Regions from separate parts of the Mesorhizobium sp. M5C.F.Ca.IN.020.29.1.1 genome, predicted to be linked through region 3. Evidence: riboswitches for the same ligand, from Rfam matches in the RefSeq annotation. Region 3 holds a riboswitch; each other region holds the start of a gene.

Region 1 (3,265 bases), on a different contig from region 3:
ATCAGCGTACCGGCCGCAGTGTCGCTGTAGGGCAGGATCTGCACGTCGAGCCCGGCCTCGGCGTAGAAGCCTTTCGCCTGGGCGACATAGAGCCCGACATGGTTTGTGTTCGGCGTCCAGTCTAGTGCGACGGTGACAGTCTGCTGGGCGCGGACGGACGTGACGGGACCGAGCCCGGAGATCAATGCGGCAGCGATGAAGAGGCGTCTGGAAAGCATGGTCATGTCCTTTGGGCGGGCTGTGGATCGAGCAGGGTATCGAGGATGTCGGCTTCGATGGCGCTGGCTTCCGGCGAGACAAGATCCGTGCGCGGGCGCGGAAGAGGTATGGCGATTTCGCGCAGCACGCGGGCGGGGCGGCTGCTCAGCACATAGATGCGGTCGGACAGGAAGACTGCCTCGCGCACGTCGTGGGTGATCAGCAGGACGGTCCAGCGGTGTCGGTCCCACATCATCGCAAGCCAGCGCTGCATGCCGGTGCGCGTGAGGGCGTCGAGTGCGCCGAACGGTTCGTCGAGCAACAGCATGGCGCGGTCCTGCACGACGGTACGCAACAGCGCGGCGCGCTGGCGCATTCCGCCCGAGAGCTGCGCCGGATACCTTTGCTCGAAGCCCGCAAGGCCGAATTCGCCGAAGAGCGGCGCCACCTTGTCGCGCGCCGCCTTGCGGGACATGCCTTGCACTTCCAAACCGAGCGCGGTGTTGTCGATAACCGTGCGCCAAGGCATCAGGGCATCGTGCTGCGGCATGAAGGCAAACGGTCGGCGCGCGTCGGCCAATGGCCGCCCGTCGAAGTCGACACCGCCGCCGTAGCCTTCGAGACCGCCCGTCAGCAATTTGAAGATCGTGGATTTGCCGGCTCCGGAGGGGCCGAGGATTGAAACGAATTCGCCCGGCTCGACATGCAGGGTGATGCCGGCAAGCACGTCAATGTCGCCAAAACGCTTGCTGACTTGGCGCAGCTCCAGCCGCCTGCTCATGATTTTCGTGCGGCATCGAGCCGCTCCCATGGCATGGCGGCGCGCTGGATCAGCACCGTGGCGGCAAACAGGGCCAGCGTGAGCAAGGCGCTGATCAGCACGGCTGCGAGCACGAGATCGGGCCGGAAATTGTTCTTGGCGTTGAGCATGTAGATGCCGAGCCCTTTGGCCGCGCCGGCATATTCCGCGAAGATGGCGCCCACCACGGCGTAGGTGATCGAGATACGCAGCCCGGCGAAGAAATAGGGCAGCGAGGAGGGCAGGCGGGCCAGCAGGAAAATGCGCATGCGGGAAGCGCCCATCGAACTCAGAAGCGCCGAGATGTCCCGATCCGTCGATTCGTAACCCTGCACCAGCGCGACCAGCATGGGAAAGAAAGTCACGAGGGCGACCAGCATGATCTTCGGCGTCAGCCCGAAGCCGAACCAGAGAATGACCAGCGGGGCGATCGCCACCAGCGGCAGCGTCTGGCTAATGATGAAGACCGGGAACAGGGCGCGGCGCAGCGGTTTGAAGAAATCGATCAGCACCGAAAGAAGGAAGGCAACGGCCAGCGAGCAGGCGAAGCCCACCAATGTGGCACTGGTGGTCGGCACAGTGTTGTCGAACAGCGCCTGGCGCTGCTGGATGGCCTGGGCGAGAATGCGTGACGGCGCGGGCAGCGTGGTGGGCGAGATGCCCGAGATGCGCGCATAGAGCTCCCAAGCCAAAACCAGCGTGCCGACAGATAGCAAGGCCGGTCCGATCTTGGCGAACAAGGCTGCGATTCGCGGCGCGGCGGAGAAAGATTGGGACATGCGAGACCTGTCTGGCGCGAAAAGATCAGCGCGGGGCCGGGCTGTTGGCCGAGACCGTGAGGTCGGTCGTGACATGGCCCTCGGGCGTGCCAACCGGGAGCGTCGAAATATCGCCTGTGCCCATGCGCAACCGATCGCGACAAGGGTCGAGCGCATCGAGCGCGGAGATGTCGACACCGACGAAATCGCCGGTCCTCGGATAAAGAGAAATCTGTACGTCAGAAAACATCGCCCGCCTCGCTCCGCTGGTATTATCCAGATCAGCTCTAGGGTTTACGGGCTTGCAGCCCATCTCTCAGCCCCGACGATACGGAGCACCCCTGTGGATGGCGGCAATTAAACAGATATGGGGTGGAGCTGCAAGTCAGGGTCCGGCCCCGTGAAACTTCGGGTCGGAGGAGGTGGGCCGCAGTGCTATGCGATCGCAGCGGGTGCGGAAAGGCGACGATCGAGTGGACAGTTTCCCGTTCGTCGCCATTGTCGATGCCAGGCGTTTGGTGAATTGTGGAAGCATGAATTGCATTCGTTGTAGGCAGCGGGTTTCTATTTCGCCCATTACGACCGCGCTTTGTTGGAGAGCCAAATGCAAGAATTTATCCTTTTTGCGCTCGTAGGGTTTGTAGCTCAAGCTGTCGACGGGGCTCTCGGCATGGCCTACGGCGTGGTTTCCTCGACAACGCTGCTGGGGTTTGGCGTGTCTCCTGCACACGCTTCGGCTTCAGTTCACGCGGCTGAGTTGTTTACCACTGCGGCCTCGGGTTCGGCTCACCTCTATCACCGCAATATCGACTGGAAACTTTTCTGGCGGCTGATGCCATTTGGCGTGCTCGGCGGCGTTCTCGGCGCTTTTGTGCTCACCTCGTTTGAGGGGGCGATCATGAAGCCATATGTGACGACATACCTTGCGCTCGTCGGAGCTTGGCTCCTGTTCCGTTCCTTCCGGCGGATCCCAAGCAAACCGGTCCCTGCGGGCGTGGTGCCTCCCCTTGGGCTTGGTGGTGGATTTCTCGATGCCGCAGGGGGTGGCGGATGGGGACCAATCGTAACGACGGGCCTTCTCGGTTTTGGCGGGACGCCCCGCTACGTTATTGGAACAGTAAATGCGAGCGAGTTCCTCATCACGCTCTCGGTGTCTCTGACCTTCTTGTTTGCATTACTAACGGGCCATTGGGCGGAGGCAGGAGAGCTAACGGAAAATCTACTCTCTGTCGCCGGCTTGATCCTTGGCGGCGTAGTCGCAGCGCCGATGGCCGGTTGGGTGGTGAAGTCAATCGCAGAAAAGACGCTTCTCAGGCTCGTTGGCATTCTCATTATACTGCTGGCGGGCTGGCAAACCGCGCAACTCTTCGAATGGGTGTAAACTGAGGCACATCGAAAAAGTTGTCGGCGTCGCTTCCCCGGCGGCCGTGCCGGAAACGAAAACTCAGTTCCCAAATGGAACGAAGAGACCCCTTTGATGTTTGGCTTCCTTGGACAACCGGAGGACGAG
Region 2 (3,265 bases), on a different contig from region 3:
GTGCTCCTCGCGTACGATCTGGCGGCCAAGCTTGTGCTGCTCGCGCTCTTCTTCTTCCAGCACGTTGTCGCGCCATTCCTCGAAATGGCCAAAGCCCTTGTCGAGCCTGCGGGTCTGGCCGCGATCGAGCCAGACAGTGGCGCGTGACACGCGCTCGAGGAAACGGCGGTCGTGCGAGATGACGATCAGCGCCGAAGAGGTGCGGGCAAGCTCCTCCTCCAGCCACTCGATGACCGACAGGTCGAGATGGTTGGTCGGCTCATCAAGGAGGAGAATGTCGGGCTCCGGCGCCATGCCGCGGGCGAGGGCAGCACGGCGCGCCTCGCCGCCGGAGAGATCGTTCGGCGGTTCCTCGCCGGACAGGCCGAGGTGCTCCATCAGATAGGTGGCGCGGTAGGGATCGTCGGCGGGTCCGAGCCCCGCCTCGACGTAGGCGCGGACGCTGGCGAAACCGTCCATGTCGGGCATTTGCGGCAGGTAGCGCACTGTCGCCGAAGGCTGGCGGAACACCTCGCCGTCCTGCGGCTCGATCAATCCCGCAGCGATCTTGAGCAACGTCGACTTGCCCGAGCCGTTGCGGCCGACCAAAGCGATCTTGTCGCCCGCCGACGCCGTCAGTTCCGCTCCGTCGAGCAGCGGCGTGCCACCGAAGGTCAGTTTTATCCCGTCGAGATTGAGAAGTGGCGGCGCCATGTCAGCTTTCGGTAAGGGGGAATGGGTGGGCGAGCAACAGCGCGCGGCCGCTGCCCAGCGCGATTTCGAGCCGGCCCTTGACCTCATTGGAAATGGTCAGCGACGAGCCGAACGCCACCTCGATATGGTTCAGCGGCCATTTGGCGCCGGTCACGCTCAGGCCGGAAAGGTCGGAAAAGCCGAGAATCGAAAACAGCGTGCCATCGGCGTAGTCGAAGCCGGCCTTTCCGCGAAGCAAGGGGGTGCCTTCCTGTGCGCCGCTGGTCAAAAGCACGTCCGTCCCTGCCTCGGCCAGTCGGAGGCTGAGCGCCAGGTGCAAGAAGGCGTGGTCGGTCCGCTTGCCACCGAACGCGCCGGCAAGCACGAGGCTGGTCGCGCCGCGTTCGAGCGCGGCGGCGATAGCCAGTTCGCCGTCGGTCTTGTCCTTTTCTGCCGGAAACACCTGCCGGGGCACGGCGGCCAGCTCGTCCGGCAGATCCGCCGGCACCGAATCGAAGTCGCCGACCCAGAGTTCCGGCGTCAGGCTCAGCGTCCGGGCATGGCTCATGCCGGCGTCGGCGGCGATGACACGCGTGCCAGCGACCTGGCGGTCGAGCAGCGGCGTGCGGATAAGATCGCCGCCAAGCAGGATGGTGAATTTGCTCATATGCGTGGCCCTTACCAGCCCTGCTTGCGAAACGGAAGGCCGCGTTCCGGATGCCCGGCAAACTTCCGCTTGCGCCACACCTGGGCCGGGCCTATGTGTCGAAACGCTCTAACGGGGTGCTGGACGCGATCTTCGCGGACCAGCTGAGAGGCAACCATGCCAACCCGCTGAACCTGATCCGGTTTGTACCGGCGGAGGGATTAGACGTTTCGGACAGCCCGACGCCTCAATTCCTTTCAACGTGAACGAAGGAGGCGCCGATGCGCACGTTTTTATCCACTCTTGTTTCGGCAATGCTGCTTGCGGCGGCCCTTCTCGCCGGCATCGGGCCGGCATCCGCGCAGGAAAAACTCACCGTCTATACCTATGAGAGCTTCACCGCCGACTGGGGTCCAGGCCCCGCGGTGAAGAAGGCCTTCGAGGCCGAATGCGGCTGTATTCTCGAATTCGTCGCGGTCGCCGACGGCGTCGCCCTGCTCAACCGCGTCAAGCTGGAAGGCGCCGCAACCAAGGCCGACATCGTGCTCGGCCTCGACACCAATCTGACGGCGGAAGCCAAGGCCACCGGCCTGTTTTCGCCGCATGGCGTCGTCATCGACGTCAATGTGCCGGGTGGCTGGAGCGACAATATTTTCGTGCCGTTCGACTATGGCTATTTCGCCGTCGTCTACGACACCGAAAAGCTAAAGACCCCGCCGAAGAGCCTGGAGGAATTGGTCGACGGCAATGCCGATGAGAAGATCGTCATCCAGGATCCGCGCACCTCGACGCCCGGTCTCGGCCTGCTGTTGTGGGTGAGGTCGGTCTATGGCGACAAGGCGCCGGAAGCCTGGGCCAAGCTTAAGGCAAAGGTGCTCACCGTGACGCCGGGCTGGAGCGAGGCCTATGGCCTGTTCACCAAGGGTGAGGCGCCGATGGTGCTGTCCTACACCACGTCGCCGGCCTATCACATGGTCGCCGAAAACACCGAACGCTATCAGGCGGCGTCCTTCGAGGAGGGCGAGTATCTGCAGATCGAGGTTGCCGGCATAACCACCACGGGTGCGAAGAACCCGTTGGCGAAACAGTTCTTGACTTTCATGACCGGGCCGAAATTCCAGGATGTCATCCCCGAGACCAACTGGATGTTTCCTGCCGGCAAAACTGACAAGCCGCTCAATCCGGCCTTCGACAAGCTCGTCAAGCCGACCAAGACTTTGCTGTTCAGCCCCGAAGAGGTCGCCGCCAACCGCAAGGCCTGGGTCGACGAATGGCTGTCGGTGATGAGCAAGTAGCTTGTGATTGAAAGATGATCACTTTACGGTGCCCCCCTCTGTCCGGCAGGACAGAGGGGCGTGGGCGGGAACTCGGCCTCAGCCATATTTTCTGCTTCGACGATCGTTGAACCAGGCAGGGCGGCATGCATACCGGATATCCTGCCGATCCCCGCGTCACCGCAGGCACCATCGCGCTTGCCGCTGTTGCGCTGCTGATCGGCGGAGCGTTCGCCGGGCTCATCCTTGAAGCTACACGCAACCCGACCGGCGCCGCGTCGACTTTCGATTCCTACCTCTTCCGTGTCGCCCGTTTCACGCTGTGGCAGGCTTTGCTGTCGACACTGCTTTCCGTCGTGCCGGCGCTGTTCGTTGCGCGGGCGCTGTCGCGGCATCCGCGCTTCTTTGGTCGTGGCTTGATCCTGCAGCTCTTCGCCGTGCCGCTTGCGCTGCCGGCCATCGTCGCCGCACTCGGCATTCTGGCTCTCTATGGCCGTGCCGGCTATTTCGCCGGCGTGCTCACCGCGATTGGCGGTCAGGGCTGGCCGGGCATATACGGCCTGTCCGGCATCCTCGTAGCCCATGTCTTCTTCAATCTGCCGCTGGCGACGCGGCTGTTCCTCGAGGCGCTGGCGACAGTGCCGGCCGACCAGTGGCGGCTGGCAAGCCAGCT
Region 3 (3,265 bases):
GCAATCCGCGCCGGCCGGACGCACCGGCCGGACCATCCAGGTCAGCAAACCCAAGTGCGCCCGACCGGTCGCTGTGGGTTGGACCAGCGGCGATGACGTGGATGGCTAGCCATGCTGATCGACAGGTCAAAACCTTCCTCACTGGTTTTGTGGAGGGAACGATAATCGAACCGGGCTGATGCACTGCTTTCTACCCACACGCGATGCGGGCAGACCTCGACTTCGTGTGGGGAACGTGGCGCTCGGCGACGCTGACGGAACTCATCAGGACAGGGCCCGCTCGTCGTGAGGCTGGAACACCCGGCGCTGATGGCAGCCGACGCTGCTCGTCGAACGGACGCATCATCGAGCGTCGAAGGCGAAACCGCGATCTCAGTCCAAGGTCATGAAACAGGACCGCGACCCGATCGGCCCGCTCTCTCCGCGAGAGGCGCGGGCTTTCATTTGTTTGGCCGGTGCGGCGGTCCGCTTGTGGGAAAAATCTGCGGCGGTGTGTCGAGTACAGCGATGGGCTGCCTGGACAGCCGGCGTTTACCTTTCGGATGCTCTAAGGCTCCGCGCCGCCTCTTCGAGTGCCAGCGGATCGTCACCAAGGCGGTCGATGAGGTCTTGAGCTTGGTCGCCGGTGATGCCTGTTCTCATCGCCAGCGCTTCCGCTGCCTCAACATCCGATTGACCAGCGGCGCGGTTGCCTTTCTTCACTCGGCTTTGGGTCTGCGTGGGAGCTGGCACATCGGCACCAGATATCGCCGGTGGGCGAGCACCAAGCGAGCGGTCTTCGTTCTCGATTTCGACGGTCGCCTGATTCCAATGGCGCTCGTGCAGACCGTGCGTCTGGCCTTCTCGTTCCCAGATCTCATATGCGCGGCGTCGAATGCGTTCGTGTTTGTCGTCTGACATGGTCGTTCCTCCTTGTGGGTTTCACCCAACGCGAAGGAGCGTCGGAACGATCCCACCCTGCACGCCGATTTCAGACAAAGAGGGGACCCGGAAGGCTGGCTTCCGGAAGACCATGCCTGCGGCGTTGCGATGCTGCGATGCGCTAGGTGGCCCGGAGCAAATCCTAGTGCGGTGCTCGAGAGCAAGTCGTCCATCGCGCTGAAGGGTGCAGCATTGTTTTCCCTACGGAAACGCGCTTCAGGAGAAAGTTCGGCTCCTGCAGCACGATGCCAGACTAAATTAGGGCTGGCCATTGCTTGAACATCCTTTCCGCGGGTGCTACGTCGCCCATATCGACAGGGGCGCTCCGTATTGCCGGGGCTGAGATGGTGGGCGTCAAGCCTTCGGTCCCTCAAGCTGATCTGGGTAATGCCAGCGGAGCGAGGCGACTATGTTTTCAGGTGCACAGATTTCCCTGTATCCGATGTGCGATGACTTCGTCGGCGTCATCCTTAGGGCACTTTCGGCGATGGATTTCTATCGGCCGAATTTCCGCATTGAGACCGACGACATCTCGACGCTGATCGTCGGCCCGCCGGAACAGCTTTTTCCGGCCATACGCGATCTGTTCGCCTCGGCGGCGGCAAGTGGTGTGCATTGCGTGTTGTCGGCAACGGTGTCGCGTGGCTGCCCTGGCGAGCCTGACGATCCGATCTGCACACCGATTTCCGGCAGCAGCCACGAGCTGTCCCTGGCCGAGCGCATCGGCGCGGCGCGGGCGCATGTCGACGGTGCGAAAAAACTCGGACAAGAGGTCGCCGCGCAGTTCTCGCTCTATCCGCTCGGCGAGGGCCACCACATGGACGAGATCTACGGCTGCATCGACTTCCTCAAGGCCTCGGGGGTCTTCGACAGGTCGAAGAATTTCTGCACGAAGCTGAGGGGCGACGCTGGACCGGTGTTCGCGACGCTGTCGGAAGCTTTCCTTCGCTTCGGCGCGCCGCAAGGCCATGTGGCGCTCGACCTTACCGTGTCGGCGAACAGCCCGAGCCCTCGTTAGCCTTGCCTGTCAACGGGCTGCAGCGAGATCCGAAACGGCATCCGGAACGACCACCAGCTTGCCGACGAAATCCTTGGCAATGAAATCCGCCTGGGCGCGGTGGAAATCGGACAGCCTGTAGACGCCGCCGACCAGCGGCCGGATTTTCTTGTCCTCGATGTAGCCGACGATGCGGCGGAAATCGTGTCGCGTGCCCTGACTGGACCCGTGCAGCTGCAACTGCTTAAGATACATGGTGCGCAGATCGAGCTGCACGACCGGGCCGGCAATCGCGCCGGCCGTCGTGTAGCGACCTTCGGGTCTGAGGATGCGCAAGAGGTCGTTGAACATGGCGCCGCCGACCAGGTCAGCAACCACGTCGATCGGCCGGCCCTCGGTCGCTGCGTTCACGGCGGCGGGCAGGTCGGCGATGCCACGAGTGATCACCGCTTCGGCCCCGATGTCGAGCACCGCCTGTTCCTTGCCCTTGCCGACGACGGCATAGGGGATGGCGCCGCGCGCCCGCGCCAGCTGCACGATGCCGGAGCCGACGCCGCCAGAAGCGCCAGTGACCAGCACACGCTCGCCAGCTCTTAGTGCGGCACGTTCCAGCATCTGTTCGCCTGTGAGATAGGCGCAGCAGAAGGTGGCAAGTTCGACATCGGTCATTTCGGTATCGACGACATGGGCGTTCTCGGCTGGCACAGCCTGGTATTCGGCATAGCCGCCGTCACGGCCGTGGCCCATGTAGTCGATGTCGGCGAGGGAATCGTCGTCGCGGTTGTAGATCGAGAAATCGACCATCACCCGCTCGCCGATACGGTCCGGCGAGACGCCATCGCCAACGGCGACGATGTGGCCGACCGTGTCTGTGCCCTGGATGCGCGGGAAAGTCAGCGTGTTGCCTTGGCGGCGCCAAGTCGATACCGCGGCAGCATCTTGCTCCGTGCCATAGGCGCCCTGACGCACCCAGACATCGGTGTTGTTCATGCCGCAAGCGGTGACCTTGACCAGCACTTCACCTGGGGCGGGCGAGGGCACTTTCACGTCGGTGCGGTAGACGAGCTTTTCCGGCCCGCCGTGACCGGTCAGCTGCACGGCGGCCATGGTGGCGGGGAGGGTTTTGGTCATGGCGTTCATGTCGATCTTCAGATGTTTGCAAACACGCTTTTCACCGCATCGGCCGTCTTCGAGACGATGATGTCGGCCTCTTCGCGGGTGAGGCAGAGCGGCGGCGCAAAGCCGAGAATGTCGCCCTGCGGCATGGCGCGGCCGATGACACCGCTTGCGGCGAGGGCGGTTGCGACCTGCGGCCCGATCTTTTGCGATGCATCGAAGAACACGCGA

What was found. A riboswitch is a leader RNA that binds a small molecule or an ion and turns the genes downstream of it on or off. The one in region 3 is predicted to bind thiamine pyrophosphate.
Region 1: it holds a riboswitch for thiamine pyrophosphate, as region 3 does, so the genes downstream of both, EOA85_RS28600 (HMP/thiamine-binding protein) here and EOA85_RS14580 (YkoF family thiamine/hydroxymethylpyrimidine-binding protein) in region 3, are expected to answer to the same signal.
Region 2: it holds a riboswitch for thiamine pyrophosphate, as region 3 does, so the genes downstream of both, thiB (thiamine ABC transporter substrate binding subunit) here and EOA85_RS14580 (YkoF family thiamine/hydroxymethylpyrimidine-binding protein) in region 3, are expected to answer to the same signal.

Annotation. Positions count from the first base shown of each region.
Region 1 is NZ_RZSW01000517.1:1,262-4,526, forward strand. Features, by position in the region: gene EOA85_RS28585 (ABC transporter substrate-binding protein) at 1-224, opposite strand, end outside; gene EOA85_RS28590 (ABC transporter ATP-binding protein) at 221-979, opposite strand; gene EOA85_RS28595 (ABC transporter permease) at 976-1,776, opposite strand; partial or broken gene EOA85_RS28600 (HMP/thiamine-binding protein) at 1,856-2,005, opposite strand; TPP riboswitch at 1,996-2,108, opposite strand; gene EOA85_RS28605 (sulfite exporter TauE/SafE family protein) at 2,360-3,136, shown strand.
Region 2 is NZ_RZSW01000213.1:1,011-4,275, reverse strand. Features, by position in the region: gene EOA85_RS18035 (ABC-F family ATP-binding cassette domain-containing protein) at 1-693, opposite strand, end outside; gene EOA85_RS18030 (thiamine diphosphokinase) at 695-1,339, opposite strand; TPP riboswitch at 1,442-1,556, shown strand; gene thiB (thiamine ABC transporter substrate binding subunit) at 1,600-2,613, shown strand; partial or broken gene thiP (thiamine/thiamine pyrophosphate ABC transporter permease) at 2,739-3,265, shown strand, end outside.
Region 3 is NZ_RZSW01000153.1:3,680-6,944, reverse strand. Features, by position in the region: gene EOA85_RS14590 (hypothetical protein) at 1-179, shown strand, start outside; gene EOA85_RS14585 (DUF2934 domain-containing protein) at 532-900, opposite strand; TPP riboswitch at 1,228-1,340, shown strand; gene EOA85_RS14580 (YkoF family thiamine/hydroxymethylpyrimidine-binding protein) at 1,331-1,939, shown strand; gene EOA85_RS14575 (alcohol dehydrogenase family protein) at 1,949-3,058, opposite strand; gene EOA85_RS14570 (aspartate aminotransferase family protein) at 3,067-3,265, opposite strand, start outside.